One region of the Tsukamurella hominis genome, then DNA from elsewhere that is predicted to be linked to it. Evidence: predicted binding sites of a transcription regulator. Region 1 holds the regulator's gene; each other region holds the start of a gene.

Region 1 (7,612 bases):
ACGTCGGTCTCCTCGCAGGGGATCCGCAGCGTAGTGCTCCGGCACTGCTTGCTCTCCTACGTCTTCGGGACGCTGATCCTCGCGACCGCGATCAACCTGGTCGTCGGGATCGTCTCCGGCTAGCCGCGGCCGGCGGCGCCGTCGATGAGCAGTTCGACCAGGGCCGCGGCCTTGTCCGGCTGGGGCGGCGTGCCGATGATCATGTCGGACCACAGGAACGACTCCGCGAGCCGGACGATCGCGTAGGCGAGGTCCGCCCGGGACACGCCGCGGGAACCGTCGGGCGGAGGAACGCCGATGGCGGCCAGCCAGCCCGCGACCCACCCGATCAGCCGCGCCTGCACCACGCTGCCGCCCGACTGCAGCACCCGCATCGCGAACTCCGGCTCGTCCGCGGCGAACCCGGCCAGCGGGGGATAGTCGCGCACTTCGTGCGCGAGCCGGCCGAACGACCGGAGGAAGGCCGCGCGGTCGCGGACCGGCTCGTCGGCCTCGACCCGTGCGATCGCCTGCGCGATGCCGAGCCAGATCGCCTCGCCTACCACCTGTTCGCGGCCCTCGAACCACCGGTACAGCGTGGCCCGGCCGATCCCGCTGGCCTTCGCGAGCTGCCCCAGGTCCACCCGGCGGCCCTCGCGGAACCACTGCGCGGCGCGGTGGATCACCTCGACCTGGTTGTCAGGACGCTCCGGATGAGACATACTCCTATTTTGTCTCGCCAGCGCGAGGGTGTCAACGAGGGGAAGACCCGGATGGATGTGACGTTCACGGCGGAGGAAGAGGCCTTCCGCGACGAGGTGCGGGAGTTCCTCGACACGCACCTCACCGACGATCTGCGGGCGGCCGGCAGGCTGGCGACCAGCGTCTACTCCGATCACGAGGCGAGCCTGCAGTGGCAGGCGATCCTCCACGAGCGGGGGTGGGCCGCGCCCGCGTGGCCGGTCGAGTGGGGCGGCTGCGACTGGTCGGTCGCGCAGCACTACATCTTCTCGCGGGAATCCGTGCTGGCCGGAGCTCCGTTCCTGTCGCCCATGGGTATCCGCATGGTGGCGCACGCCATCGTGAAGTTCGGGACCGAGGAGCAGAAGAAGTTCTTCCTCCCGGGCATCCTCGATGCCTCGGTCTTCTTCTGCCAGGGCTACTCCGAGCCCGAATCCGGTTCGGACCTCGCCTCGCTGGCGATGCGCGCGGAGTCCGACGGTGACGACCTCGTGCTCACCGGATCCAAGATCTGGACCACCCACGCGCGCGAGGCGAACTGGATGTTCGCGCTGGTCCGCACCTCGAAGCAGGAGCGCAAGCAGCAGGGCATCACCTTCCTCCTGCTGGACATGACGGTGCCCGGCATCGAGATCCAGCCGCTCGTCATGGCGTCCGGCGAGGAGGTGCAGAATGTTGTCTTCTTCGACAAGGTGCGCGTACCGAAGGCCAACGTGCTGGGGAAGATCGACGAGGGCTGGACGGTGGCCAAGTACCTCCTCGAGTTCGAGCGCGGCGGCGGCGCGTCCGCGCCCTGGCTGCAGGTCTCGCTCGACCTCCTCGCCGAGCAGGCCGCGACGGTGCCGGGCCGCGGCGGCCGGCCGTTGTCCGAGGACGACGACTTCCGGCTCGGACTCGCCGAGCTGCGCGCCCGCGTCGACGTCCTGGAGATCCTCGAACACCGCTCGCTGGCGGTGCTCTCGGCGGGCGGGAACCCGGGCACCGCGGCGTCGATGCTCAAGATCCTGGGCACGGAACTGAGCCAGGCGATCACCGAGTTCATCCACAAGAGCGCCGGGCCCCGCGGCCGGGTGTACCAGCCGCACGTCACGCGGCCCGGCGGACCGGTGGTCGAGTACCTTCCGCCCGCCGACGGCGCACACAGCGGAGACCTGTGGCAGGCCGTCGCGCCGCTGCGCTACTTCAACGATCGTGCGGGCTCGATCTACGCGGGCTCCAACGAGATCCAACGGAACATCCTGGCGAAAGCGGCATTGGGGCTGTAGATGGACTTCACACTCACCGACGAACAGACGATGCTGCGCGACGCCGTGCGGTCGTACCTCGCGGGCCGGTACCCGCTGGTGGAGTCGCGCAGCGCGGCTCGCTCCGAAATCGGATGGCAACCCGCCGTGTGGGAGGCCTTCGCGTCCGAGCTGGGCATCCTCGCCGCGACGCTGCCCGAGTCCGTGGGCGGACTGGGCGGCGGCCCCGAGGAGATGATGGTGATCGCCGAGGAGCTCGGTGGCGCGCTCGTCGTCGAGCCCTACGGCGGCACCGCCGTCGTGGGCGCCGCCCTGCTCCGCGGCTCCGCAGAACCGGCGGCGGACGCGGTGCTGACGGCGATCGCCGAGGGCGGGGCGCGGATCGCGTTCGCGCTCACCGAGCCCGAGTCCGGGCGCGAGCCCTGGGACGTCCAGACGACGGCCGTGCGCGACGGTGACGAGTACGTGCTGTCCGGAGCGAAGATCGTGGTCGCGGACCTGCCGTTCGCGACGCATCTGATCGTCGCCGCCCGCACCGCAGGAGGCCGGCTCGACCGCGACGGGATCTCGCTGTTCCTTGTGGAGTTCGACCCGCAGGCTCCCCCCGCCGGGGTGAGCGCGCACTACTTCCGGACGATCGACGACCACCACACGGGCGATCTGGTGCTCAGCGACGTCCGCGTGCCCGCGTCGGCGCTGCTCGGCACCGAGGGCGGTGCCTGGGACGTCATCGAACGCGCCCTCGACGACGGCGCCGCCGCCGTCTGCTCCGAGGCGGTCGGGATCATGCGCCGGGTCGTCGCGGACACCGTGGCGTACGCCAAGCAGCGCCGCCAGTTCGGCGTGCCGATCGGCTCCTTCCAGGCGCTGCAGCACCGCATGGTGGACATGTCGCTCGAGCTCGAACAGTCGGTGGCGGCGAGCTATCTCGCGGTGCTCAACCTCGACGCGGAGCCGCAGGTGCGCCGCCGTGCCGTCTCGGCCGCGAAGATCACCATCGCGCGGGCGGCGCGGTTCGTCGGGCAGAACGCGGTCCAGTTGCACGGCGGCATGGGCATGACGGAGGAGCTGGCGATCGGGCACTGCTTCAAGAGGCTCACCGCCATCGAGACCGAGTTCGGCTCCGCCACCGACCACCTGCACCGGTACGCGGAGGCGAGCGCGCAGGGAGGGTAGCCTCGGGGGTGGCCGTGACTGGCGCTGACGGGGAGCACCCCGGGGGAGCGGCCCACCGGAGTATCCGTGAGCCGCGCGCCTGGGCGTCGAAGTCCCAGGAGGTCGCCATGTCCGGTCCCATCGTTCTCTCCGGCACCCAGCTCGCCGCAGAGCTCAACGCCCACACCGCCGCCCGCGCCGCGGCGCTGCCGTTCGCCCCGACTCTGGCCACCGTGCTGGTCGGCGACGATCCGGGCTCCGCCACGTACGTGGCGATGAAGCGCCGTCGGTGCTCCAACCACGGCCTGGACTCCCGCTTCGTGCACCTGCCCGCGGAGACCACGACGGTCGAGCTGATCCGTGTGCTCACGGGGCTGGCAGCCGACGGAGGCGTGCACGGCATCCTCTTGCAGCACCCGCTGCCGCCGCAGGTGGACGAGCGAGCCGCGTTCGACGCGATCCCCGTGACCAAGGACGTCGACGGCACCTCGAGCGCCGCGTTCGCGGCCGCCGCGCTCGGGCGAACGGGCCACCGGAGTTGCACACCCGCGGGGATCGTTCGGTTACTCGACCACTACGGAGTCACGCTCGAGAGTGCCGACGTGACCGTGGTCGGGCGCAGCGCGATCCTCGGAAAGCCGCTCGCCGCGATGCTCATCCAGCGCGACGCGACCGTCACGGTGTGTCACTCGCGTACCCGCGACCTCGCGGCGCACACCCGTCGCGCCGACGTGCTCATCGCGGCCGCGGGTCGGGCTGGTCTGATCACCGCCGACATGGTGCGCCCCGGTGCGGTCATCGTCGACGCGGGCTTCACTCCAGGGGACGTCACCCCGGGCGCGGCCGCGCGCGCCCGCGCCGCGTCCCCGGTGCCGGGTGGCGTCGGACCCATGACCATCGCGGTCCTCCTCAGCCAGACGGTGGACGCGGCGGAGGCGAGCGCGGGCTAGCGGGGAGTGGTCAGTGAGGCGGCGGCACGGCGGACGGCGGCCCGGACCGTGGCCGGCACGCGCGGCCCGACGGTGACCGCGAGAGCGATCGGCGGCAGGTGCGGCATCGTGTCGACGGTGACCAGGCCGTCGGTCGCGTCGATGGCGGGGAGCAGGGTGACCCCGAGGCCGCTGCGGGCCGCCGAGTACAGGCCCGCGAGGTTCGCGGCCTCGGCGGCGATCGTGTAGTCGATCCCGTTGCGCGTCAGCGCGTCCGCCGCGGGTGCGCGCAGGACGCACGGGTCGTCGAAGAGGAGGACGGGCACCGTGTCGGCTGGGCGCTTCCACTCCCGGGCGGCGTACCAGTGCAGGTCGATGGGGCCGATGGCGTCCGGATGGTCACCGGCGGCGAGGAAGACCGCCACGTCTGCCAGGCCACGGTCCACGGCGCCGGCGATCTGGGCGCTGCGATCGAACCGGAACTGCGCGGCCCACCCGCCGGGGAGGGCGCCGAAGCCGCGGCTGAGCTCGGGGATCAGGCGATCGGCACCGTGCTCGGTGGCGGCGACGGACAGCGTGTGGCTCGTGGGGGAGGCGAGCTCATGGACCGCGGCGTCGTGCGCGTCGAGGATCGTCTGCGCGTGCCCGAGCAGCCGGTTGCCGTGATCGGTGAACCGGATCCCGCGCCCCGCCTTCTCGACGATGGTGTCGCCGGTGGACTTCTCGAGCCTGCGCAGGTGGGCACTGACGGTCGACTGCGTCAGGTGGAGGGTCTCGGCGGCGCGGTGGACCCCGCCGCAGCGGGCGATCGCGACCACACTGCGTAGCGGGACGATGTCGAGGATCGGCTCGGCCATGAATGAACGATAGATCTGATCGATCGTGATCGTCAATCATTATTGGACGGCGAGCACCTGCGCGGTCGACGATCGACGCATGCGAATTCCTCCCGTTCTCGCGCTCTCCGTCGTCGTGCTGTACGCCTTCGGGTATCCGCTCGGCGCCCTCGGCGTCGCCGCGATGAGCCCGTTCCTGCTGCTGTTCCTGCGGTTCGCGATCTCCGGCGTACTGATGCTCGGACTGGTGCGCGCGACCGGCCGGCGCGTGCCGAAAGGTGCGGATCTGGGGCACGCCGTCGTGGTGGGGCTCCTGGCGCAGGCCACGCAGTTCCTGGGCTGCTACCTCGGGCTGCAGGCGGGCGTGCCCGCCGGGGTCGCGGCGTTGATCATCGGCGTGAACCCGGCGGTGACGACGGTGGTGGCGCGGGTCGCGCTCCGGGAGCGACTGACGGCGAGCCGTTCCCTGGCGGCTCTGCTGGGCCTCGCGGCGGTCGTCACGGCGTGCTGGTCGACGGTGCCGATGCTGGCCCACGCCGGCGCGGGGATCGGGTTCACTCTGATCGGACTGGCGGGTATCGCCGTCGGAGGGGTGTACCAGCAGCGGTTCTGCCGCGACGTCGACCCGACGGCCGGGAACGCGATCGGCATGGTGGTCGCGGCCGTCCCGGCCGGCGCCCTCGTCGTGCTGTTCGGCGCGGACGTCACGGATCCCGTGCGGGGCGCCCTCGTGCTCGTGCTGATGGTGTTGCTGAGTTCGATGACGGCGACCACCCTGTACCTGCGTGTGATCGGCATCGCGGGGGCGAGCGGCGCCGCGATGCTGTTCGCGGTGATCCCGGCGGTGTCGGCGCTGTTCGCGTTCCTCATGGTGGGCGAGGCGGTGCACCCCGGCGTGCTCGCCGGGCTGGTGCTCGGCGGTGCGGCGTGCGTGATCGCCTCCCGCGGCGGACGACGAGCGCCGGCCCCCGACCTCGCGGTCGACGAGCCGGCGCGGCGCGGAGCGGGTGCGGTCAGATCCGACGCATGACGGTGACCACCTTGCCGAGGATGACCGCGTCGTTGCCGTGGATCGGGTCGAACGCGGGGTTGTGCGGCATCAGCCAGACGTCGCGGCCGGTCCGCCGGAAGGTCTTGACGGTGGCCTCGCCGTCGAGCATCGCCGCGACGATGTCGCCGTTCTCGGCGACGGACTGCTGACGCACCACGACCCAGTCCCCGTCGCAGATGGCAGCGTCCGTCATCGACTCGCCGACCACCTTGAGGAGGAACAGTGAGCCCTCGCCCACGAGCTCACGGGGAAGCGGGAAGATCTCCTCCACCGCCTCCTCCGCCAGGATCGGGCCGCCCGCGGCGATCCGCCCCAGGACCGGGACGAAGGCGGGCTCCGGCATCCGGTCCTCGTCCTCCATCACCTTCTGGATGACCTGTGCGGTGCGCTCCTCGGCGCCCTGGACGTTCACGGCGCGGGGGCGGTTCGGGTCGCGGTGCAGGAAGCCCAGGCGCTCGAGCGTGCGCAATTGATGCGCCACGGATGAGGTGGACGTGAGGCCCACCTCGTCACCGATCTCGCGAATGCTCGGGGGGTAGCCGCGGTCCCGCACAGACCGGCGGATCACCTCCAGGACCTGCTTCTGGCGACGGGTGAGGTGATCCTCGGAGACGTTGCCCTGTGCGTCGCGGAAGCGCTTGTCCCGGTGCTGGACCTGTCGTTCATCTGTCATGTGTCGCTCCTCACGCCCGTTCGGTTCCGACTCCACTGTAGTCCAGCTCGAACGGCCTGACAAACACCTGTTCGAGAAATTTGTCCGCGTGTCTTCCGTCCGCCGGAGGGGTGTGGTAGAAATCGAACAGAAGTTCTCTCGAACACTTGCACGCACTTCGGTGTGACTGGTGGGGCTGGATTGAAAACTTGTCAGTCCCCTCCGATAGACCAGTGGGTGAGCGAGAAGAACCCGCTACCGACCAAGGAGAGATCATGACCGCGATCATCGATCGGGACGTCATCACCGCAGCGCAGGACGCTGCCGCCGAGGCGCAGGCGCTCGTGCGGCACGGTTCGGCGGCTTCCGACCGGCGCGGCGCGACCCGGGCTCGCGGAGTCTCGCCGCGGCTCGCGCGCAGTCGCACCCGGGAGGCGTCGGCGGTATCGATCACCTCGTCGAACGACGTCGTCGAGGCGCTTGTTCGAACGGAGCCGGCGGCGGTCCGCGTGACGGGGGCCCGCGGCTCGGCGCGACGCACCGTCGAACGCCCGGGCGTGCGATCCGCCGCTCGCCGCGTCCCCCGCGGATACTCGCGTGCCGACGGCTGCGCCCGCCGGACTCCGGGTCCCGCGGTCCTGGCGTGCGTCCTGTTCGCCGCGGGCGTCTTCGCCGGGCTCCTGGTGTTGTTCGGCGGCGCCCCGCAGGCGGAGCCGGCGGCCCCCGCCGGCGCCGCACAGCCCGCGCTGACCTCGATCGTGACCGTGCGCAGCGGGCAGAGCCTCGAGCAGATCGCCCGCGAGATCGCGCCCGATCGGGCTCAGGCCGCCGTCGTCGCCGAGATCTCGGAGATCAACGGCCTGGAGGGCGGCCGGGTGCACGCCGGACAGACCCTCGTCACCCCGCGGTACTAACCCGCCACCTCACGATCGAAGGAGACGCAGATGACCACCCGTATGGCGATAGTGGATTCCCGGCACGGCGGGCGCTCCGCCCACCTCGACAATGTGGTGCCGTTCCCGTGC
Region 2 (7,612 bases), on a different contig from region 1:
GGGTGCCGCGGGCACCGCTGTCGTGCGCACTGCGCAGATGTCGCCGGATCAGCTCGGCGACTTCGGGGTCGGCGACGGCGGCGTCGTACTGGTCCAGGTCCAGCCCGATCTCCTCGGCGTACCGTCGGAGGTCCTCGGGTTCCTGATGGTCCTGGTGGGTGAACAGCATGTCGTGCATGTGCCAGAAGGCGCCCTGCTGGGCGGCCGCCTCGGCCGCGATCGCCGCGCGGAAGGCGTGCGGGTGCACGTCCTCGAGGGGCAGGTGGCGCACCACGTACCGGATGTCGTCGCCGAAGTGCTCCTGAAGGTCCCGGCCCATACCGGTGGCCCGGGCGCAGAACGGGCACTCGAAGTCGAGGTATTCGACCACGGTGTACGGGGCGTCGGGCTCGCCGATCGCGTGGTCGCTGCCGTGTACCGCGGGGTCCAGCGTGACCGGCAGGTCGGCCGACGTCTCGCCCCACCGCACCCGCGCGAGACGGAACACCGCCCAGCCCAGGAGCAGGGAGAGCACCATCGCGATGAGGACTCCGGCTGTCGCCGCCTGGGCCTGCCGTTCGTCGTCGAAGGCGAGCGAGATGATCAGCAGGGCCATCGTGAAGCCGATCCCGGACAGTGCCGCGCCGCCGAGGACGCTGCCCCGACCGACACCGTCGGGCAGCTTCCCGAGCCCGAAGCGCACGGAGAGCCACGTGCCCGCCGAGATCCCGACGAACTTGCCCAGAACCAGGCCCGCGACCACGGCCCACGTGATCGGCGAACGCAGCGCGTCGCCGAGGCCGTCGCCGCGGAGGTCGATGCCCGCGTTGGCGAGGGCGAAGATCGGGACCACGACCAGTGACACCACGCCGCGCAGCGACTCGTGCATCCGCTCGTTGACGGAGATGGATCGACGCACGCCGCTCGTCACGATCCGCGCCGCGCCGGCGGCGGGCGCCTGCCAGTAGTCGCGGAAGAGGTGCTTGGCCGCGACGACGTCCGCGCGGTCCGGGTTCGCCGACGGGATCATCAGCCCGGCGGCCATCCCGATGAGGGAGGGGTGCACGCCGGACTTGATCGTCGCCGCCCAGATGAGCACGATCAGCAGGACGTACGGGCCGCTGCGCCACTGCCCGCTCCGCCCGACGAGCCACAGGAGCACGAGGCCCGCGAGCGCGATGCCCAGGGCGGTGAAGTTCAGGTCCTCGGTGTAGACGGTGCCGATGATCGCGACGGCGAGGAAGTCGTCGACGACGGTGAGTGTCAGCAGGAAGACCCGCAGCTGGCTGGACATCCGCGGGCCGAGGATCGCGAGCATGCCGAGGAGGAAGGCCGTGTCGGTGCCCACGACGACGCCCCATCCCGACGGTGCGGTGCCACCGGCGATCGCGAGGTAGATCAGGGCGGGGAGCGCGACGCCGGCGAGGCCCGCGACCAGCGGGACCATCGCCCTGCTGCGGTCCCGGAGCGAGCCGACGGCGAATTCCTGCCGAACCTCCAGGCCGATGAGGAAGAAGAACACGACCATCAGGCCGTCGTTGATCCAGTGATGCAGGTTCATGTCGAACCGCAGGCCGCCGATGTCCACGCTGATCGGCGTCTCCCAGAGGTGGAAGTAGGCGTCGGAGAGCGGCGAGTTCGCCCACAGGAGCGCGATCAGTGAGACGACGACCAGCAGCAGTGCGCTTCCGGACTCGGTGCGCAGCTTCTCGACCGCCGTGTCGGCCCACGCACTCAGCCGACGGTCGGGCACATCGGTGGTGGACATGTCGGACACCCTACGGCGGAACCGGTGTCACGGCCTGCCGGTCCCGCGACGCGAGCGTGCCCACCTCCTCAGGAGGTGGGCACGTGTCGTCGATCGGTGTCAGCCCTGGGGCGGAGTGCCGGGAGCGGCTTCGCCGGAGGGTGGAGTGGCCCCACCGGCGGGCGGGGTGGCGCCGCCGGCGGGCGGCGTTGCACCGCCGGCGGACGGGTTCGCGCCGCCGGTCACGTCCTTGACCTTGTTCACCGCCTGATCGATCTTGTCCTCGTGGCCGGCGAACTTGCCCTTCGCCGCACTACCCGCCTTGTCGATCACCTTGTTGACCTGGTCGGGGTTCTTGCCGAGCAGTTCCTTGATCTTGTCGAGAAGCGCCATGATGCAACCTTCCGATGGACTCGTTCGCTGACCGCCGTCGCTCCTGCTTCACCGCGACGGCCCGCGGCTGTGTTCCTCGTTCACCGTATCCGAGATCGGGGGTGCCGCCGAGGTCTCGATCGCTCCGATTCCAGACGACGGGGCCCATATGTGGCGAAACCGTGCTCGCGTGCTGGCGTACTCGGAGACGTCTGTGCGGCTTGGTGCCCGCCCGCGGCGGGCACCGGGGCGGCGCGCGCGGCGAGCTCGAGCGCCGGTATTGCCGACCGGACGTCCGTTCGAACGACGCTCGAACAAATATGGCGTGAACGTTCGAACGAGCGTAGAATCGAAGGATGACGATGCCGGCCGGGGTGAGCAACCTACCTGGGGGAATGATCCCCGCGGGGCTCATCGGCGCGGCTGGTCAGGAGCGTGCGGTCGCCGAGGTATTGTTCGAACAACGTCGATGCGAGAGCCTCGCGTACTGCCGGACGATGACGGCCGTGTACGCCCTGCATCGGGTGATGTACGCCGACGACGAGGCGGAGTACCTGGCCCGGCCGGGGGACTTCGCGGAGGCGCTGGAGGCCCGACGGAGACTCACCGCGGCAGGCGTGGCGTTGGAGGCGCAGGTCTCGACGCTGCTGCGGCTGGGGTCGACAGCCGCCCGGATCGCGATCGAGACGGCGATCGGCCTCGTCGAGCGGTTGCCCAAGGTGTTCGCGTTGATCGGGGAGAACGTGATCTCGCCCAAGGCGGGGGAGGCGGCGCTGCATCGGTCCCGGGCCCTCGACGGGGAGCAGGTGCGCCGGTTCGACGAACTCCTCGCCGACCGGCTGACGATGGACTACGAGGTGCTCTCACTCCCCGCGTTGCGGGAGGCTGCCGACCTGATCGTCGATCAGATCGATGCGGAGGCGGCCGAACGGCGGCGCCGCGCGGCGATCGAGGACCGGAGGGTGAGCTTCCGTCCCGAGCAGGACGGCATGGCCGCGGTGTTCGCCCTCATGCCGGCAGAGGATGTGCGCGAGGTGGAGGCGCGGGTCGACCACGTCGCGGGCACCGTGTGCGACGCCGATCCGCGGACGCCGGCGCAGCGTCGCGCTGACGGCTGGGTCCAGCTCACCCGGGGATACGGCACCCTCGGCTGCCATTGCGAGACGCCCGACTGTCGTTATCGCGAGGCGCGTTTCCACGGCGAGCCGGATGCGGATGGCGTGATCACCCGATTCGTGACGATGATCAACGTCGTCATCAACGAGCGTGACCTCCCTGCGCCGGACGGCGGTTCCGATCATGGGGCGGCGCTCGCTACCGATGCGCGGGGTGGTTTCGGGTATCTGGTCGGGCACGGACCGATCACCGGCGACCACGCGCGCGAACTCGCTGCTCGCGAGGACGCGAGGATCCGCCCCTTCGGACAGAGGCTCGACGAAACGGAGATCGCTGAACATCAGCCCTCGGGACGGACAGAGCGCGAGCAGACCTCTGTTCCCGCAGCGGACTTCGATGGTCCGCGCGGGAGGTTGGACTTCGCGGTCGTGTGGGCGGACATCGTCGTCCGGCTCGAAGGTCATGAGGGTCCGGGTCAGGGTGACGGGACGTGGTTCGGCGGAGGCCCGCCGCCCCCGGACGGGCCACCACCCGACGCTCCGCCGCCCGACGCTCCGCCGCCCGACGGGCCGCCGCCCGACGGGCCGCCGCCTGGTCCCGATGACGACCCCGGTCTCTGGCGCGCGCCTCCGAACATCGGTGTGGACACCGAGGTCGACGCGTGCGACGCGGGTGGTGCCGGTGCAGTGGTGTCCGCGCGCGGGAGCCACGGATATCGGCCGTCGGCGGACCTGCGGCGGTACCTACGACTGGTCTTCCCGCGGTGCGTGTTTCCCTACTGCACCCGTCCAGCGACGCGGGCGCAGCTCGACCATCGGCGCGAGTACGACCACCGCGACCCGGAACTCGGTGGCGCTACCTCGGTGGAGCAGCTGCAGCCGCTGTGCACCGCACACCATCAGCTCAAGACCGCGGGTGGGTGGATCGACGCGCGCCTGCCCGACGGCCGGATCCTGTGGACTTCGCCGGACGGACGTCGCTACATCGTCGACCCCAGCGGCACCGTCCTCGCACTGTTCCCCGACCTGAAGCGCGTGCGCTGGACTCTGCCCGACAGCACCGAAGAATCGAACCGCCGCAAGCACACCCCACCGCCGGGAGGTCGCACGCGCCTCCAACGCGAACACGCGCGCCGCGAGCGCCTACGGCAGCGCAACGTCGCCGCGATGGAGGAGGAGCTCGCCCGCGCGAACACTCCCATCAGCACGATCGAGGAGCATCTCGCCGCCGCGATCGGCGAGTCCAAGTCGCCGAGCCGGACCCCGTCGTTCGACGGCCCGCCACCTTTCTGACCAGGATCCCGCGCAACCTCTAGGCGCGCCGCACGGCCCGGGGCTCGGGTACACAACGGCCTCGGTTCACCCGCATCGTCACCACTTCGGCAGGGATTCCGTCCACGGGTGGTCAGGCGGAAGCCCCACGCGCTTCTCCTGGGCGTACTCGCGATACTGCACGGGTAGGAGCACTGGCACGTCACGAGAGTCGGCGTGGAGGAAGTCCCAACGGCCCTCGTAGTCCGCGAAAACCCTCAGTGCGACCCTCGACCGATCGATGCCGGCGTTGCGTCGACCGGCAGGTATCCCCGGCTCGGTGTACCAGTGCATGTGGCTGATCCACGCAGCGGCAGCGACGTGATCGCGCGGGATCACGAAACTGCGCGGTGCGATGGATTCAGCTTCCGGGACCGCGACGAGGACGAAGTACTCGCGCTCGTGTGCACTCGGTTGCTGGCTCTTGACGCCGATCGGCCAGCTGACTCGGTTCGCCTGCTTGTACCGCGAGGTCTTGACCTGAACCTCGATCTGTCGACGATTGGTCCCAGCCGCGTGCACAGCGAGGATATCGGTCCGCTCCAGACCGTCGCGGGTCAAGGCCGGTGCCCAACCCCGGCGCGCGAGCTCGGAGGCGACGTGGTGCTCGCCGATCGTCTTGGTCTGCTTGGTGTCGGGCATGCTCGGCATTCGGTCAGGATCGATCGGCGCCCGCTACCGCCGGTTGAGGGTGTCCGCGAGGGAGATGACGGCGGCGTTCGAGGCGGGTGCGAGGGGCTCGACGGTGCCGAACTCAACTGACGTGGTCTTGGCCGGCGCGGGCTCGCCGACGACCCGGAAGCCGGCCTCGGCCAGCGGCTTCGCGTTGCCGCCCTGGGTGAGGAAGGAGACGAAGTCGGCGGCGGCGCGATCGTGCGCGTCGGTCGTGTCCTCGCGGTCGAGCACGGCCGCGGGGTAGGTGGCCGAGGCGGTCGGGCCCGCCGGGTACACCGCGACCGGGGCGGCGTTGCCGCGACCCCGCGCGAACGCGGCGAGCTGCTGCTCGGTGACCGGCACGGCGCGGATCGCGTCGCCGGGCTTGGTCAGCGCGTCGAGGGCGGCGCCGGCGGTGGTGGACTTCGGCGCGTCCTTCGCCCACCGCGCGAGCGAGCCGGTGACCACCGGGCTCTTGGCCGCCTCGTCGGACAGGGCGGCCCCCGCCGTGCGGGCGACCGCGGCGGCGACCGACTGGGCCGCGAGGTACGTCCCGTCGGCCTCCGCCCCCGTCGGCAGTGCGATCCGCAGCTGCTCCTGCTTCGCCGACAGGTCGAGCCAGCGAACCTCGTCGAAGGCCGACCGCGCCGAGCCGCGCACGGCGAGGACCACGGGCGACGAGGCGATCGACGTCGGCTGGCCGGACACCTCGGCGGGCTTGGCGGCTGCGAGCCGGGCGGTCCACTGCGTGCTCTCGGGGATCCACAGCGACGGGGCCGGGCCCAGCTTGGGGTCCCACGTGCCCGACAGCGCGTCGAGCGCGACCGGCGAGTCGATCCCCGATACCTCGATCTTCGGGCAGTAGTCCGCCGAGACGGCACCGCTCGCGTTGAAGCTCTCCGCGACCCGGCGCAGCGGGCCGACCAGGGCGGGCGCCGCCGCCACCTGCACGGCGAGGTCGCCGCGCACGCACGAGGCGGCGGCGTCGCGGCCCTCTTGCTCCGAGCGGCCCGACAGCCACACCATGGCGGCCGCCACAGCGGCGATCACGACGACGACGGCCACCGCGGCGATCAGCCAGCGCGCGACGCCACGGGAACCGGTTCCAGAACGATGTGATCCCATCGAGAGCAACCTACCCGAAGAGCCCACGCGGTGGCATAGGAGACTCCTGTGCGTTCGCGCTGGTGAAAGGCTTCGCCCCGGCGACGAACCGGGCGGCCTCGGCGCCCGCCAGCAGGGTTCCCGGGAACGGATCGCCGGCCAGGCGGCGCCCCAGACCGCGTTCCAGCAGATCCGGCACGGCGCCCGCCACCAGCACGAGGTTCCCGAATCGTCGACCCTTCAGCACCGCGGGCTCGGCCGCGATCGCCACGGAACTCCCGACGGAGTCGCCGAACACCTGCGCCACGGTCGCGGTGACGGACCGGGCGAAGGCGAGCGGCGCACCGTCGGCGATGTTGAGCGCCACCACCGCGCCGGGCGCGAGTAGCGGCGTCAGCGACGCGAAGAATTCGCGCGTGGTGAGCGCCGCCGGGGTGCGGGCCCCGGCGAAGACGTCCAGGATCAGCAGGTCGACGGTGCCGCGCATGCCCGGGGGCAGCGCGGTGGCGGCGACCGCGGCGTCGGCGCAGCGGATCTTGATCTGCTCGCGCTTCGGCAGGGGCGCGGCGGCGCGCACCGCGTCGATCAGCGCGCGATCGTTCTCCAGTACCTGCTGGCGCGAGCCGGGGCGGGTGGCGGCGATGTACCGCGGCAGCGTGAAGCCACCGCCGCCCAGGTGGACGGCGGTGATCGGCTCGCCGGCCGGTCGCGCCAGGTCCACGACGTGCCCGATCCGCCGGACGTACTCGAAGACGAGGTTCGTCGGGTCGCCGGTGTCGATGTAGCTCTGCGGCGTCCCGTCGAGAAGCACTGTGAACGCACCGGGCCGGTCGCGATCGGCTTCGATCACGACCGGCCCGGCATCGGTCACGGGGTCGGAACCGCTCAGCTGTTCGCGGCCTTGTACTCGCGACGGCGCGCGTGCAGGATCGGCTCCGTGTAGCCGTTCGGCTGCGTGCCGCCGAGCAGGATCAGGTCCTTCGCGGCCTGGAACGCGATGTTGGTGTCGAAGTCCGGCGCCAGCGGGCGGTAGTCCGGGTCACCGGCGTTCTGCTGGTCGACGACCGGAGCCATGCGCTTGAGCGCCTCGATGACCTCGTCCTCGGTGACGACGCCGTGGCGCAGCCAGTTCGCCAGCAGCTGCGAGGAGATGCGCAGGGTCGCGCGGTCCTCCATGAGGGCCACGTCGTGGATGTCCGGCACCTTCGAGCAGCCGACGCCCGCGTCGATCCAGCGGACCACGTAGCCGAGGATCGACTGCGCGCTCTCGTCCAGCTCCTCGCGCTTCTCCTCCTCCGACCAGTTCGCGTTCTTCGCGAGCGGGATGGTG
Region 3 (7,612 bases), on a different contig from region 1:
GCGGCACGGGCGCGCTCGACGCCCGCGTCATCGAGATCGGTGCCGACGAGACCTCGCAGCTCGGCCGCGGCGTCGCCGCCGGTCGCGAGAGCGTGCGCCAGCATCGGGGTGTGCTTGCCGGACCGCAGGTCATCGCCCGAGGGCTTGCCCGTGACGGCCGGGTCGCCGAAGGCGCCCAGCAGGTCGTCGCGGAGCTGGAACGCGACGCCCAGGTCGACGCCGATCTCCCGCAGCGCGGCGATCGTCGCATCGGACGCACCGGCGAGCGCCGCGCCCACGTGCAGCGGCCGCTCGACCGTGTACCCGGCCGTCTTGAACCGGACCACGCGCTCCGCGGCCTCCTCCGACTCGTCGCGGGAGGCCTCGCTCACGATGTCCAGCAGCTGGCCGCCCAGCACCTCGGTGCGCATGGCCGCCCACGCGCGCGCGGCCCGCAGGTAGCGCTCGGGGGCCAGCCCGGCGCCGAGGAACATGTCGTCCGCCCAGGCCAGCGCCAGGTCGCCGAGGAGGATCGCCGTCGCCTCGCCGAACTTCTCCGACGAGCCCGACCAGCCCCGCTCGGCGTGCAACTGCGCGAACTCGCGGTGCGTCGTCGGGAAGCCGCGCCGGGTGAGCGAGGCGTCGATGATGTCGTCGTGGATCAGGGCGCACGCCTGCACGAACTCCAGCGACGCGCACGCCCGGAGCGCGGCCCGGGCGACGTCCCCGTCGGCCTCGCCGCCGCCCGCCAACCACCCCGCCCAGGCGAACGCGGGCCTAATACGCTTACCGCCGCGCAAAACGAAGCGCTCCAGCCCCGACGTGGCCTCCACGAACACCGGACCGACGGGTTCGACCAGGTCGCGGCGCTCGTCGAGGAAGGATTCGAGGGCCGGCTGCACGGCCGCCGCGATGTCCGTCAGGGAGGTCTGGGGCGGGGCGACGGGCAGCGTCATACCTGGAAACCTATTCTTAAGAGCGTGAGTGAACAAAGCCGGACCGTACTCGACCGACTCGACGCCGTGCGCGCGAGCGGCCGAATGCCGTTCTCGGTGGAGTTCATGCCGCCGCGCGACGAAGAGGGCGAGGCCCGGCTGTGGCGCGCCGTCCGCACCTTCGAGCGGATGGACCCGGCGTTCGTCTCCATGACCTACGGCGCGGGCGGCTCGACGCGCGACCGCACCGTCCGCGTGACCGGCGAGATCGCGGAGACCACCACGCTGCTGCCGGTGGCCCACCTGACCGCTGTGAACCACAGCATCTCGGAGCTGCGCGCTCTCATGGGCTCGTACGCGGACCGCGACGTGCGCAACGTGCTCGTGCTTCGCGGCGACCCGCCCGGCGATCCGATGGGCAAGTGGGTGCGGCACCCCGAGGGGCTCAAGTACGCGAGCGAGGTCGTCGAGCTGGTGCGCGAGCTGGGCGATTTCCACGTGGGCGTGGCCGCCTTCCCGGAGGGGCACCACCGCTCGCCCGACCTGGACACCGACGTGCGGTACTTCGCGAACAAGCTCCGCGCCGGCGCCGATTACTCGATCACCCAGATGTTCTTCGATGTCGACGACTACCTGCGGCTGCGCGACGCCGTGGCGGCCGCCGATCCGGAGCAGGGCGCGAAGCCGCTGATCCCCGGGATCATGCCGATCACCTCGCTGAAGTCGGTGGTCCGCATGGCCGAGCTGTCGAACGCGAAGATCCCGGACGCGATGCGCGCCGAGCTGCGCGCCGCGGCGGGCGACGGGCCCGAGGAGGACCGCGCCGCCGTGCGCGCCGTGGGCATCGACATCGCGACCCGGATGGGGGAGCGGCTCATCGCCGAGGGCGCCCCGGCGCTGCACTTCTGCACCCTGAACTTCGCGAAGGCCACCTCCGAGGTGCTCGAGAACCTCGGGATGCTGCCGGTCGGCGTCTAGTCCCACGACGTTCGGTCATTCGTTGCAATGATCGTTCGGACGATTGACCGGACATCCGGGCGCTACACTCCGGACAGCGCTACCCCGCGTAGCCACACGGAGTCGACGCACCCGTGCTGCAGTCGGCGCTGATCGGGCAAGGTCCTCAGGATCCGCGGATGCGAAACCCTGTCATCCTCGTATGAGTGCGATGTCGGGCGCGGGCCGTGTCGCTGAAGGACGAACGATGACGATCGATTCCGCGGAGAAGCGCGCCGCCCGGACCCATGCCCGGCAGGAAGGTGTGTCGTACCGACACGCATTGGCGGCGGTGCGGGCGCGCCGTGCGGCGGACAGCATCGACGAGGTCACGAGACGCGTGATGATCGAGGCGATCGAGGGGTGCGGGATCCGCCACTGGGCGCGCACAACCTTCTGGGACGGGGTCGACGCAGCGACTCTCGTGGATCTGGGCGGCGAGGAGTATCGAGTCGACCTGGCCACCGTGCGACCGCTGGTGGCAGAGTTGATCGAGCGCGAGCCTGGGCTCGACGTTCGAGACATCGACGGCGACGTCGCCGACGGGTTGGTGCAGTCGGCGGTGTTCGGGCTGATCCTGTACCGGCCGCTCGTTCGGCACCGCCCGGGGACGGCGCGGTACGACGGCTGACCCGCGTGAGCCGTCAGCGGTTGAGCTTCTCCCGCAGCCACTGCGGCAGCTCGATGAGCGACTCGGGCTCGTCGGACTCCTGGCCCGGCTTGGGGCTGCGGTCGCGGCGCACGTAGGCGGCGCCGGCGACGATCGCGGCGGCGAGGAACGAGGTCAGGGCGGTGATCCACGCCCACTTCGTGAACGACGCGATCGAGGGGTCGGCGTACTCGGCCTCGGCGGTCAGCGCGGCGGAGGTGCCGGCGTTGAGTGTCCACGTCACCAGGTCGTCGGCCTCCTGCTGGCCGTTGGTGGCCGTCACCGGGCCGGGGAACTGCAGCGAGACGACGATGACGCCCGAGTTCGGGGCGAGCGACGACAGGTCGGCCGTGCCGGAGAGGATCACCGTGCCGCCGGTGCGCTGCACCCGCATCTTGATCGACGCCGCCGAGGTGTCGAAGGCCTGCGAGACCACGTCGCCGACCTGGTTGAACTGGCCGAAGGTGATGCTCTGGAAGATCATCTGCGTGCCGACTTTGCCGTTCGAGTCGTACGGCTTGACCTCCGCGAGGCCCTTCAGCTCGCCCGGCGCCGCGATCTGCGGGCCCTGCGGGTTGGCGGCCGGGGTCTGCGCGGCGACGATCTTGCCGGACATCCGGTCGCCCGGGCCGGGGCTCGAGCACGCCGCGGGGGCGGCGACCAGCAGCAGGACCGCCAGCGCCGCGAGCATCCTTCGGAGAATCACGACCGCCATCGTGCCAGGTGTCCCAGGTCGCGGGCGAGCAGCCGCGCCGCGATCCGTCCGCTCGATCCGTTCACACCGCCGCCCGGGTGCATCGACGCGCCCGCCAGCGCCAGGCCCGGCGCGCCCGGCACCCGGCCGCCCGCCAGCTCCGGGACCGGCCGGAACAGCAGCATGTTGTGCAGCGCCATCTCCACGTGCATGACGTTCCCGCCGAGCAGCCCGAGTTCGGACTCGAGGCTCGCCGGGGTCTGCACGAAGCGGCGCTCGATCGAGTCCGCGAAGCCGGGCGCCCAGCGCTGCGTCTCGGCGACGATCCGGTCGGCCTCCGCCTCTGCGACGGCGGCCCAGTCGGCGCCGCCGCTCAGTGCGTACGGGTACCACTGCGCCCACAGCGTGGTGTTGTGCCGCCCGTCCGGCGCGATGGACGGGTCGAGGCCCGAGAAGGTCATCGCCAGCACCGCCGGCCGACGGGGTGCGTCGCCCGCCAGCATGTCGCCGCGGGCGCGCGCGAGGTGGCCGCGGTCGGCGGTCAGCAGGCCCAGCCCGGACTGATCGGCGAGCGGAACCCCGTCGAAGGCGGGTGGCGCCGTCGTGCCGAGCCGCAGCACCATCCCCACGCCGGGGCCGACCTGGATGGTGCGGCGCCAGCCCGCGATCCGTCCGGCGTCGTAGCCGCCGCGCTCAAGGAGGCCGAGGGTGGTCAGCACGTGGCAGCCCGCGAGCACGGTGCGGGCCCGGACGGTCCGCGCACCGTCGGGCCCGCCGACGGTGACCTCCCACTCCGGGCCCGCGCGGCGCAGGGCGGTGACGGGCGCGCCCAGTGCGACGGTGCCCCCGTCGGACGTCAGGCGGGAGAGGAGGGCCGCGGTGAGCGCGCCGCTGCCGCCGACCGCCCGGCCCGGCGGGAGGGTGTGCATGAGGGCGGCGAAGCCGATCATGGGCGCGGTGCCGGGCTCGTTCATCGCGGGGCCGGACTGGGCGCCGAACCAGGCGAGCGCGGCCTTGAGCCGCTCGTCGTCGAAGTACTCGTCGAGCAGCTGGTCGCCCGAGGCGAGGTAGGTGCGCGACATCTGCGTGAGGCTCGCGCGCCCCTTCGTGGGCCAGAACGCGCGGCCGAGCCGCGGGGCGCTGGGGGAGGAGCCGAACGCGGCCATCGTGGCCCGCGCGCGGGGCGTCCACTCCGCGACGAACCGGCGGTACGCCGCCGCCTCCCGGGCGCCGCAGGCCGCGGCGATGGACGCGGCGGTGGCGTCGAGGTCCTGACGGAAGACGATCGGCGGGGCCTGCGTTCCGGGCGGGGTGGGGGCGAAGGCCCACGGGTCGCAGTCCAGGTAGCGCAGCCCGTGCGCCGCGAGGTCGAGCTCCTCCGCGATGCCGGTGTGCCGGAACATCAGGTGCGCCGACGAACCGCGGTCCACGCGGTAGCCCGGGAACCGTTCGACGGTGCTGACCGCCCCGCCCGGCACTGTATCGGCCTCGAAGACGGCCACGGACCGGCCCTGTGCCGCGAGGTACGCGGCGCCGACCAGCGCGTTGTGGCCGGACCCGACGACCGCGACGTCGACCTCGCGCGCGCTCACCGTGCCGGCGGCGGGGTGAAGGGCAGGTCGTGCCCCAGGACGGCGAACGGCCTCGGGTCACCGGAGAAGCGGAAGTCGCGGAGCACGTCGTAGAAGCCCGTGCGGCGGTAGAGGCGCCAGGCGCGGTTCTGCTCGGCGGCCACCTCGGGGGTGGAGAGCAGGACCCGCGGCTCGGGGCGGTCGGCGAGGAGCGCGCCCAGCAGGGCCGAGCCGACGCCGTGCCCCTGCGCCGCCGGGTGCACGTGCAGCTCGGTGAGCTCGAAGTAGTCGGCGGCCACCGCCTCGATCTGCGGTTGCGGCAGCCCGCGCCGGCCCAGTCCCACGCGGAGCTGGCGGTTCCACCACTGATCGCCGGCGCCGCTGTAGCCGTAGGCGATGCCCACCAGATGGTCGACGATGCGGCTGTCCTCGGTGCGGAGCGCCTGGACCGCGCCGAACGCGGCGTAGCCGGGCCGGTTCAGGTGCTCGCGCCACATCGGCAGGCGGTGCGACTCCGTCCCGGCGGGGTAGTCCATCGCGGCGACGTAGATCTGCAGGGCGGCGGGCAGCCACAGGGTGGCGTCCTGCGGGGACAGGGCGTGGATCCGTGGTTGCTGCGTCGGCACTGCGGTCACGGCTTCCTCTCCCTTGACGTCACGCACACTCACGCTATATTAGAAGTGATCGAATGATTGTTCGATCACGGACCATCGGATTGGTGCACACGTTCTGGCGCCAGGGCTTCGTCGCCGATCCCGGTCCGCCGGGCGGGGCTGGCGCGGAACGAGGGAAGCGTTACGTGTCAGTCCCGTCCGGTACAACTCGCGGTAACAGGGTGAGAAGGCCCACGGAGCAGGAGGAAGGTCATGGTCGAATCGAAGGCACGGATCGGTCACGTCGGTTCCGGTCGTCGCATGGGCGAGTCGGGCGCGGCGCGCATCCTCGATCGCGCGGACCAGTTCCTCGCCCGGGCCGGCGGTTCGCCCGCCCCGGCCGATCAGTACCGCGACATCTACCACGCCGCGCTGCGCGGCGCGGCCGCCCTGCTGGCCGAGCGGGAGACGGGCGTCCGGCGTCCCACGCGCAACGCCTGGCTGCGGCTCGCCAAGGCGGCCCCCGGCTACGCGGAGTGGGTCGCGTACTTCACGTCGGTCTCCGGCGTGGTGGCGGCGCTCGAGACCACGGCCCGCTCGGTGAGCGCCGAGGAGGTCGCGGTTCTCCACGGTCGCGTGCAGACCTTCCTGAATTCCGTCGAAGCGGATCTGTGCCGGGCTGCATGATTTCTCACAGCGAACGCTCATTCTTCGACGGATGGTGGTCGTGGGGTCGCAAGCCTCGTATCATGAAGGGAGGAGTTGGACCCCATGAGTGCTGAAGGAGGGGAACGTGCCACTCTCCGAGCACGAGCAGCGGATGCTCGACCAGATCGAGAGCGCGCTGTACGCCGAGGATCCGAAGTTCGCGTCGAACGTACGAGGCGGGCGGTTCGGCGGCGCGTCGGGTAAGCGCCGCGTCATCGCCGCGATCGGCTTCGCGGTCGGATTGATGCTGCTCATCGCCGGGATGCTGCTGGGCAAGGTCGAGTACACCGTGATCGTCGGCCTCATCGGCTTCCTGCTGATGTTCGGTTCCGTGATCTACGCGCTCTGGTCCGGGCCGGCCGCCAAGGGCCCCCGCGGCACCGTCGAGGAGGACGGATCCGTCCGTGCGCGGTCGGGTCGCGGCCGAGCCGCCCGCGCCTCCGGCCAGTCGTTCGTCTCCCGCATGGAAGAGCGCTTCCGCCGCCGCTTCCCCTGAGTTTCCAGCGCTGAGAAGCCGCCGACCTGATGGTCGGCGGCTTTTTCGTTGCGCTGTGAGCGAAATCGGCGGCCGAACCGCCGCGACGCGCGGCGAGACTCGGCGTCGCCGTGGTGCCGCGAACCGGTTGCGTCGTGTGCATGCCGTCGTCGCCTCCGCTGCCGCTGCCGCTGTCGGCTCCTCGGCGAGGGCAGGGCGCTCCCGCGAGCGTTTCTGTCTCGTCATGCCGTTGCAACGCGATGACAGGGCGGAAACGTTCGCGGGAGCGGGCGGGTGCAATCCGACGGGGGAGAGCGGGTGTCGTGCGTCGCCGGGTCACGCCGCCCTCCAGCTGCACCGCCGGCCCTGTTGCTAAGCCCCCCGCTGTGAATGCGTGGCTCAGCTCGACGGAGGGCCGGATTCGGTCTCGCGTGCATCTGAGCCGTGGATTCGCCGGAACGGCCTGCGCCGGACCGTCCCGTTGCCCGTTCCCCACTTCTCCCCACCGGGATTCCCCACTTCTCCCCACGGCCGGCCATCTCGGCGTCCGCCATGTCTCATGAGTCCCAACTGTCGCGCAGAACGCGCGTGATCGGGCAGGTGTGACGAAGTCCGCCACGCCGGGGCGCGCCGCGTCCCCCACTTCACGCCACGACTATGACCTGCGTGGATTCTGAGAATCCGCCGCGAAACGCGGCGTGATGTGGTTGAAAGTGGTGAATGGTGGGGTAATGTGGGGCGCACTGGAGAAAGACGCGCTAGTCTGAAGTCTCGATCCAGTGACAACCCCTCGGGGTAGGCGGGAGGTGGCCGTGATGTTCACGGGTACCTACACGCCGAAGCTCGATGACAAGGGACGGCTCACCCTCCCCGCGAAGTACCGCGAGGAACTGGCGGGTGGGCTGACGATCACGAAAGGACAGGATCGAAGCCTCACGGTGTACCCGAAGGCGGAGTTCGAGCGCATCGCCGAGAAGGCGGATGCCATCGAATGGACCGACCCCGCGGGACG
Region 4 (7,612 bases), on a different contig from region 1:
CGAGGGCCTCCAGGTAGCCGGCGATCTCGTCGTCGGAGGTCGGTCCCGTCGTCGTGCTCGGACTGCTCATACCGGTCAATGTACCCACCTCGGTGAGGCGTCGTTCACCGAAATGAGGAGGCGGTAAAGTCGAGTCCCGACGTGATGTTCGGGGGTGTGTGATGGTGGACGCGGGAAGCACCCGGTGGTTGTCCGACGAGGAGATGGCGGCGTGGCTGCCCCTCATCCACGTGGCGATGCGGCTGCCGGCCAAGCTGGACACGCAGCTGCGGACCGACTCCGGCATCACCCACTACGAGTTCATGGTGCTCGCGCAGCTCTCGCAGGCGCCGGAGCGCACCCTCGGCTTGTCGGCGCTCGCCGAGGCCGCCAACTCCTCGCCCTCGCGGCTCTCGCACGTGCTCCGCAAGCTCAGCGAGCGGGGCTGGCTGGTGCGGCGCGCGGAGGGGCGCTCGGCGTACGCCGAGCTCACCGACGAGGGCTTCTCCGCGCTCGACGGTGCCGCCCGCGGCCACGTCGAGGAGGTGCGAAGGCTGGTCTTCGACCACCTCACGGCGCGCGACGTCGCTGCGCTGCGGGCCGCGCTCTCCAAGGTCACCCCGGGCCTCGCCGACGAGGCCTGATCGGCCGGCCGCCGCCGCGGACGTGTAGCGCCGATCACATCAGTAACCCGGGGTTGGGTAAAGTTCTCGCTCATGGGTAGGCGCGACGAGGTCTTGGACGCCGCGATCGAGGTGCTCGGAACTCTCGGCCTCAAGGGGCTGACACACCGCGCCGTCGACGCGGCGGCCGGCGTGCCCGCCGGAACCGCGTCCAACTACTTCCGTTCGCGTGCCACGCTCGTGCGCGGCGTCGTCGACCGCATGGTCGAGGACGATCTCGCCTTCTGGGCGGCGTTCGACGGGGTCGAGAAGGCCACGCCGGAGGAGGTGGCCGAGCGCCTCGCCGAATTCGTGCGCTGGTCGGTCGGTGCGGGGCGGGTGCGGGGCGTCGCACGACTCAACCTGTTCGCCGCGGCATCGGTGGAGCCCGACCTGCAGGAACCGCTGCGGCGGGGCCGCCGCGCCGTCGAACTGATGGGTGAGGCGATCGGCGCGGCAGCAGGCCTCGACGTCGCTGAGGCCACCTTGGTCATGGATCTCACCGATGCGCTGGTCAACCGCCAGCTGGCCATGCCGACGGCGGATTTCGATCCGCTGCCCGCGCTGACGATGATTCTCACGCGCCTGGGCTGAGGGGCTCCTACTAGCTGGGCGCCTCTGCGACGACCGCGCCTCGGCTCGCCGGCGGGCCGAGGGTGTCGACCCCGTGGTCCCATGACTTGCCGTTCGGGGCGCCGACGCCCGCGAAGGGCGGGTTGGGCGCCTGCGGCAGGTTCGGGGCCTGTCCGCCGCCGATCTGGGAGGTCGGCGGCGTGGACGTGGTGGGCGTGGTCGTCGGCACCCCGGTCGGCGGGCAGGCGTAGCCGGGCTGTACGTAGACCGCCTGCTCGTAGCCCGGGCCGCCCATGGCGCTGCACCAGGTGTAGCCGCCCGGAAGGGTCCAGGGCGGAAGGCTGCCGTCCGTCGGATACGGCACGCGCGTCGTGGCCGGTAGCCCGCTCGGGTCGGCGGACGCGGGCGGGGATGTCGTGGGGAACAGCAGGGAGGTGCCCAGGGCGAGCACTGCGAGGCCGGCCGTCGCGTACCAGGGCGCACGCGAGGGGCGCGTTGATGGCGTGTGCATCGGGTTCGTTCCCATCTGGAGTCAGATCGGCAGGGAGGCGGAGTAGGTGAAGACCTCGTTGTCGAACTCGCTGGAGGACATCGTGATCCCCGCTCCGATGCGGACGCCGACGTTGCCGGCGCAGCCGTCCACCTTGACGTGGACGCCCTCGACGGAGACGCCCGCGCGGTTCTTCGCGATGGTCTTCTTCCGCACGACCGAGGTGGCGATGCCGCCGGGCTTGATCACGGTGGCGACGTTCGCCGCGGCCCCGACCCCCGCGCCGACGCCGGCGCCGACGTTGAGGGAGCCGCCGGCGATCGACAGCGCCGGGCTGACGGAGACGCTGGGGCCCACGGTGGCGGAGACGCCGCCGCCGACGGCGACCCCGGAGGCCACGTCGACGGCGCAGCCGATCTGGACGATGAGGGCCATCGAGGCGCCCTCGATCGGGCTCGAGCCGGCTCCGTCGACGCTCCCGACGGCGGTCGCCTTGAAGAACGCCTCGCGACTCGTGGGCGTGCCGGCCAGGTTGGAGACGGGGTTGACCTCGACGCCCTGCAGCTGGATGCGGACCTTCCAGCCGTCCTTGGTCGTCCGCGAGATCTGAGTGTCCTTCATCGGGGTCGGAGCGGCCACGGCCTGGGGTGCGGCGGCGAACGTTCCCGCTGCGACGGCGAGGATGCAGGCGGGGGTGGCGGCAAGACATGTTGCGCGACCGGTGTTTTGGCGGTCGCGCAGGCGGGCTGAGGTCACGTGGGGAGACGCTAGCAATCGACGATCCAAGCGTCAACTACAAAAGTAGTAGACAAGTGCGCCTGTTCGATGGTGACAGTAGTATCGAATGTGTGAGCGTATGGTGGAAGAGTGGGATGGAGTAACGGGCCGAGCTGGTCGGAGATGGAGCGGGTGCTCTCCGGCCGGGCCCCGGTGCGCCGGGCGGAGGAGCCGCCGGGCGACGGTGGCGACTCCCCGGCCTGGTCCCGCAAGCGGGAGCCCTACGTTCCGCTCGGCGACGGCCCCGGGGTCTCCCGCGTGCCCTACGCGGAGTTGCACGCGCACACCGCGTTCAGCTTCCTCGACGGTGCCGCGCAACCGGAGGAGATGGTCGAGCAGGCTCACGCGCTCGGCCTGAAGGCCCTCGCGGTCACCGACCACAACGGCTTCTACGGGGTGGTCCGGTTCGCCGAGGCCGCCCTGGAGCTCGGCGTCCCCACGGTCTTCGGGGCGGAGCTCTCCCTGGAGCACGACACCGAACGCACCGGCGCCGAGGACCCGTCGGGCGAGCACCTGCTCGTCCTCGCCCGCGGGCAGGAGGGGTACCGCCGCCTCTCCCGCGCCATGGCGGAGGCGCACATGGAGGCGGGGGAGAAGGGGCTGTTGCGCTTCCACCCGGACCGCCTGGCCGAGTGGTCCGGCGGCCACTGGCACATCCTCACCGGGTGCCGCAAGGGCACGGTCCGGCGCGGCCTCGCCGCCCGGGGGCCCGACGGTGCCGCCGCCGCCCTCGCACAGCTCGTCGACCGGTTCGGCGAGGGGCGGGTGAGCATGGAGCTCACCGTCCACGGCGTCCCCGAGGACGACGAGCGCAACCACCTCCTCGCCGGCGTCGCGGCGCGAATGGGAGTGGGTACCGTCGCCACCACGGGGGCGCACTTCGCCCGGCCCGGCCAGCGCCACCTGGCGTCGACGCTGGCGGCGATCCGCGCCCGCCGCAGCCTCGACGAGCTGGACGGCTGGCTCCCCGCCGCGGGCGGCGCGCACCTGCGCTCGGGTGATGAGATGGCGCTGCTGCTGCCCGAGCATCCCGGCGCCATCGCGGCCGCCGCCGAGCTCGGCGCCGAATGCGCCTTCAGCTTGAAGCTGATCGCGCCGAACCTGCCGCCCTTCGACGTCCCGTCGGGCCACACGGAGGCCACCTGGCTGCGCGAGCTGACCCGGCGCGGGGCGCTGGAGCGGTACGGCCCGCCGGAACGGAATCCACAGGCGTACCGGCAGATCGAGCACGAGCTCAACGTGATCGAGACGCTCACCTTCCCCGGCTACTTCCTCATCGTGCACAGCATCGTGACCTTCTGCCGGGACAGCGACATCCTGTGCCAGGGCCGCGGCAGCGCCGCCAACTCGGCCGTCTGCTTCGCGCTCGGCATCACCGCGGTGGACCCGGTGCGCAACCAGCTGCTCTTCGAGCGCTTCCTCGCCCCCGAGCGCGACGGCCCGCCCGACATCGACGTGGACATCGAGTCCGACCGCCGCGAGGAGGCGATCCAGTTCGTCTACCGGAAGTACGGCCGCGAGTACGCCGCGCAGGTCGCGAACGTCATCACCTACCGCGGACGGTCCGCGGTGCGCGACACCGCCCGCGCGCTCGGCTACTCGCAGGGGCAGCAGGACGCCTGGAGCAAGCAGATCTCCAGCTGGGGGTGGCGGAAGGATCCGGTACCCGAGGGGATCCCGGAGCGGGTGGTCGAGCTCGCCACGCAGATCGCGGACCTGCCGCGGCACCTGGGCATCCACTCCGGCGGCATGGTGATCTGCGACCGGCCGATCGCCGACGTCTGCCCCACCGAGTGGGCCCGCATGGAGAACCGCAGCGTGCTGCAGTGGGACAAGGACGACTGCGCCGCCGCGGGCCTGGTGAAGTTCGACCTGCTGGGCCTCGGCATGCTCAGCGCGCTGCACTACGCGAAGGACCTCCTCGCCGAGCACAAGGGCATCGATGTGGACTTCGCGCAGCTCGACCTCACCGACGAGAACGTCTACGAGATGCTCTGCCGCGCCGACTCCGTGGGCGTCTTCCAGGTGGAGTCCCGCGCACAGATGGCCACGCTGCCGCGCCTGAAACCACGGACCTTCTACGACCTCGTGGTGGAGGTCGCCCTCATCCGGCCCGGCCCCATCCAGGGCGGCTCGGTACACCCGTACATCCGGCGCCGCAACGGGCTCGAGAAGCCGGCGGTCGAGCACCCGTCGATGTGGAAGGCGCTCGAACGCACGCTGGGAGTGCCGCTCTTCCAGGAGCAGCTCATGCAGCTCGCCACCGACGTCGCCGGCTTCAGTCCGTCGGAGGCCGACCAGCTGCGCCGCGCTATGGGCTCCAAGCGCTCCACCGAGAAGATGGAGCAGCTGCGGCAGCGCTTCTACGACGGGGCCCGGCACCGGCACGGCATCGAGGGAGAGGTGGCCGACCGGATCTTCGAGAAGCTCGCCGCATTCGCCAACTTCGGCTTCCCCGAGAGTCATTCGCAGTCGTTCGCGTCGCTGGTCTTCTACTCCTCGTGGTTCAAGCTCTACCATCCCGCGGCCTTCTGCGCCGCGCTGCTGCGGGCCCAGCCGATGGGCTTCTACTCGCCGCAGTCACTCGTCGCCGACGCGCGGCGGCACGGCGTCACGGTGCACGGGCCGTGCGTGAACCGCAGCCTGCCGTGGGCGGACCTGGAGAACGCGGGCGCGGAGGTCCGGCTCGGGCTGGCCGCGATCCGCACCATCGGCGACGACCTCGCCGAGCGCATCGTCGGCGAGCGGGAGGCGCACGGCGCCTACGCCGGCCTCACCGATCTCACCGCCCGCGTCGAGCTCACGGTCGCGCAGTCGGAGGCGCTCGCCACCTCCGGCGCGCTGGACTGCTTCGGCCGGGACCGCCGGCAAGCGCTGTGGGAGGCCGGCGCCGCCGCCCGCGAGCGCCCGGACCGGCTGCCGGGCACGGCCACCGCGGGCGCCCCGCCCACCCTGCCCGGGATGAGCGAGACGGAGCTCGCGGCGGCCGACGTGTGGGCCACGTCGGTCACCGTCGGCAAGTACCCCACGGAGTTCCTGCGGCACACCCTCGACCGGCTCGGCGTCGTCCGCGCCGACCGCCTGCTCTCGCTGCCCGACGGTGACCGCGTCCTGGTGGGCGGGGCCGTCACGCACCGCCAGCGGCCCGCCACCGCCGGCGGCGTCACCTTCATCAACCTCGAGGACGAGACCGGCATGGTGAACGTGGTGTGCAGCCAGGGGTTGTGGGCGCGGTACCGGCGGCTCGCGCAGTCGGCGCCCGCGCTCCTGGTACGGGGGAAGCTGCAGAACGCGGAGGGCGCGGTGACCGTCGTCGCCGATCGGCTGCAGCGCATGGACCTGTCGGTGCCCTCCCGATCTCGCGATTGGCAGTGAGGGTAGCCTTAGGCAAGTGATGGAGGAGGCAGGCGAACCGGACCGGACGACCGCGCCGGAGTTGCGCGAGGTGCTCGCGGACCTCCGCCGCCGCGAACCCGTCTTCCACGGCCCCTGCTGGCGATCATTGCAGGACTTCGACGACGCGGTCGCGCAGGACTTCTGGGAGGTCGGCGCCTCGGGGCGACGGTACAGCCGCGAGCACGTCCGCGCGGTGCTCGCCGAGCGGATGGCGGTGCCGCAGGACGAATCGGACTGGGAGGCCAGCGAGTTCCAGGTGCGCGCGCTGGGTGGCTCCGTCTACCTGCTCACGTACACGCTGGTGCAGGGGGAGCGCAGCACCCGGCGGCTCACCGTCTGGCGGCGCCGCGAGAACCGGTGGACGGTGATGTTCCATCAGGGCACCGCGGTCGAAGAATCGGCGGATCTTTGAGTCGCGATCGCTCTGCGCAGGGCCGACCGAAGATCGGCCGATTTCTCACGACGACAGCGCGGTGAGAGCGGCGTCCCGGCCGATCTGGACGGCGCGGGAGATCAGCGGACCGTCGCCGGAGAGTCTGCCGACAGCCGGGCTCCCGGACGGGACCCAGACCTGCAGCACCTCGGCGGCTCCGGGTGCGGCCGGTGCCGGCGCGGGGGCGGCCCGCCGGGCGGTGAAGTAGGCGTCCAGCACCCACTGCTCGGCGCGCGAGGACCGGGGCGCCGCGTCCTCCGACGTGGTGCGCAGCACCAGCAGGTGCGTGGCACCCTGGTCGATCGGGGTGGCCAGCGGCACCTTCTCCGCGAGGCCGCCGTCGAGGAACTCCCGCCCGGCGAGCCGCACGGGCGGGCCGGCGAGCAGGGGCAGGGCGGTCGTCGCGCGCAGCGCGGTGCGCAGTGTCGCGGCGTCGGTGACGTAGGGCGCGAGGTCGGCGACCCGGCGGGTGTGCGCGTCGACGGCCAAGGGGTGCAGGGTGATCGGGCTGGCGAGGATGGCGGCGAAGTTCATCGGCGTGACGTCGGAGTAGACCCGGTCCACCAGGTGTTGCGTGTCCACCACGACGCCGCCGCGCAGCGCCCGCCGCGGGTGCACCACCCGCTCGGCCAGCACCTCCTCCCAGCCCCACGACGGCAGCCACCGGCGCCCCTCGCCGGAGACCAGCCACGCCGCGTTGAGGCCGCCGCCCGAGGTGCCGTAGACCGCGTCGACGGCGGGCAGCAGGCCGAGCTCGTCGACCGCGATCGCCATGCCCGCGGAGTACGCGGAGCGCGAGCCGCCGCCCTCGATGCACACGGCGATCCGCAGCCCGTCGGAGCGCTCTCCCGGAAGGCTTCCGGAGGCGAGCCGCGCTCGCAGCGCCTCGAGCACCGTCATCGGGCCGGCACCCCGTACCCGGCGAGGCCGAAGGTGTCCGTCAGGCGGTACGTCCAGGCACTGATACCGCCCTCCTGGTTGCCGCCGACGGTGGTGACGCTGTCGCCCGACACCGCGACGACGAAGTTGGTGTGCTGGCGCATCACCGGGTGCTCCGGCGTGTACAGCACCACATCGCCCGGCTGTGGCCGGTACGCGGTGGCCGACTCCAGCTTCCCGGCCTTCTGGAAGTACTCGGTGAGCGTGTACACGCCGGGGATGCGCCAGGTCCCGGAGTTCGGGTTGTGCAGCGGCAGGCCGGAATCGTGGAGCACCGTCGAGACGAAGTCGGCGCACCAGGGTTCGTCGACGCCCTCCGAGAAGTAGCTGCCGGGCCGGTTCGCATCGAACTCGCGGCGCACG

What was found. The regulator LexA, encoded in region 1, represses DNA repair genes until DNA is damaged. The targets are predictions, from matches to a motif close to CGAACANNTGTTCG.
Region 2: a site for LexA is predicted at 2,387-2,400, ahead of ACM9LD_RS18875 (HNH endonuclease signature motif containing protein). Genes of this name have one in related genera too.
Region 3: a site for LexA is predicted at 5,510-5,523, ahead of ACM9LD_RS03955 (SAV_6107 family HEPN domain-containing protein). Genes of this name have one in related genera too.
Region 4: a site for LexA is predicted at 2,546-2,559, ahead of ACM9LD_RS00295 (error-prone DNA polymerase). Genes of this name have one in related genera too.

Annotation. Positions count from the first base shown of each region.
Region 1 covers NZ_CBCRZG010000005.1:294,980-302,591, reverse strand. Annotated here, with positions in the region: gene ACM9LD_RS09900 (DUF1345 domain-containing protein) at 1-123, shown strand, start outside; gene ACM9LD_RS09895 (QsdR family transcriptional regulator) at 120-701, opposite strand; gene ACM9LD_RS09890 (acyl-CoA dehydrogenase family protein) at 753-1,985, shown strand; gene ACM9LD_RS09885 (acyl-CoA dehydrogenase family protein) at 1,986-3,140, shown strand; ZMP/ZTP riboswitch at 3,145-3,232, shown strand; gene ACM9LD_RS09880 (bifunctional 5,10-methylenetetrahydrofolate dehydrogenase/5,10-methenyltetrahydrofolate cyclohydrolase) at 3,248-4,069, shown strand; gene ACM9LD_RS09875 (LysR family transcriptional regulator) at 4,066-4,905, opposite strand; gene ACM9LD_RS09870 (DMT family transporter) at 4,985-5,914, shown strand; gene lexA (transcriptional repressor LexA) at 5,898-6,608, opposite strand; gene ACM9LD_RS09860 (LysM peptidoglycan-binding domain-containing protein) at 6,863-7,501, shown strand.
Region 2 covers NZ_CBCRZG010000017.1:47,049-54,660, forward strand. Annotated here, with positions in the region: gene nhaA (Na+/H+ antiporter NhaA) at 1-1,747, opposite strand, end outside; gene ACM9LD_RS18870 (antitoxin) at 1,847-2,119, opposite strand; gene ACM9LD_RS18875 (HNH endonuclease signature motif containing protein) at 2,596-4,506, shown strand; gene ACM9LD_RS18880 (hypothetical protein) at 4,585-5,175, opposite strand; gene ACM9LD_RS18885 (hypothetical protein) at 5,200-6,303, opposite strand; gene ACM9LD_RS18890 (spermidine synthase) at 6,314-7,132, opposite strand; gene ACM9LD_RS18895 (malate synthase G) at 7,168-7,612, opposite strand, start outside.
Region 3 covers NZ_CBCRZG010000002.1:274,216-281,827, forward strand. Annotated here, with positions in the region: gene ACM9LD_RS03925 (polyprenyl synthetase family protein) at 1-935, opposite strand, end outside; gene metF (methylenetetrahydrofolate reductase [NAD(P)H]) at 960-1,892, shown strand; gene ACM9LD_RS03935 (hypothetical protein) at 2,119-2,541, shown strand; gene ACM9LD_RS03940 (LppM family (lipo)protein) at 2,555-3,265, opposite strand; gene ACM9LD_RS03945 (phytoene desaturase family protein) at 3,262-4,845, opposite strand; gene ACM9LD_RS03950 (GNAT family N-acetyltransferase) at 4,842-5,459, opposite strand; gene ACM9LD_RS03955 (SAV_6107 family HEPN domain-containing protein) at 5,691-6,104, shown strand; gene ACM9LD_RS03960 (DUF3040 domain-containing protein) at 6,211-6,621, shown strand; gene mraZ (division/cell wall cluster transcriptional repressor MraZ) at 7,416-7,612, shown strand, end outside.
Region 4 covers NZ_CBCRZG010000001.1:55,941-63,552, forward strand. Annotated here, with positions in the region: gene ACM9LD_RS00270 (amidohydrolase family protein) at 1-70, opposite strand, end outside; gene ACM9LD_RS00275 (MarR family winged helix-turn-helix transcriptional regulator) at 162-623, shown strand; gene ACM9LD_RS00280 (TetR/AcrR family transcriptional regulator) at 696-1,235, shown strand; gene ACM9LD_RS00285 (hypothetical protein) at 1,246-1,725, opposite strand; gene ACM9LD_RS00290 (MspA family porin) at 1,747-2,460, opposite strand; gene ACM9LD_RS00295 (error-prone DNA polymerase) at 2,572-5,856, shown strand; gene ACM9LD_RS00300 (nuclear transport factor 2 family protein) at 5,876-6,289, shown strand; gene ACM9LD_RS00305 (patatin-like phospholipase family protein) at 6,335-7,210, opposite strand; gene ACM9LD_RS00310 (CHAP domain-containing protein) at 7,207-7,612, opposite strand, start outside.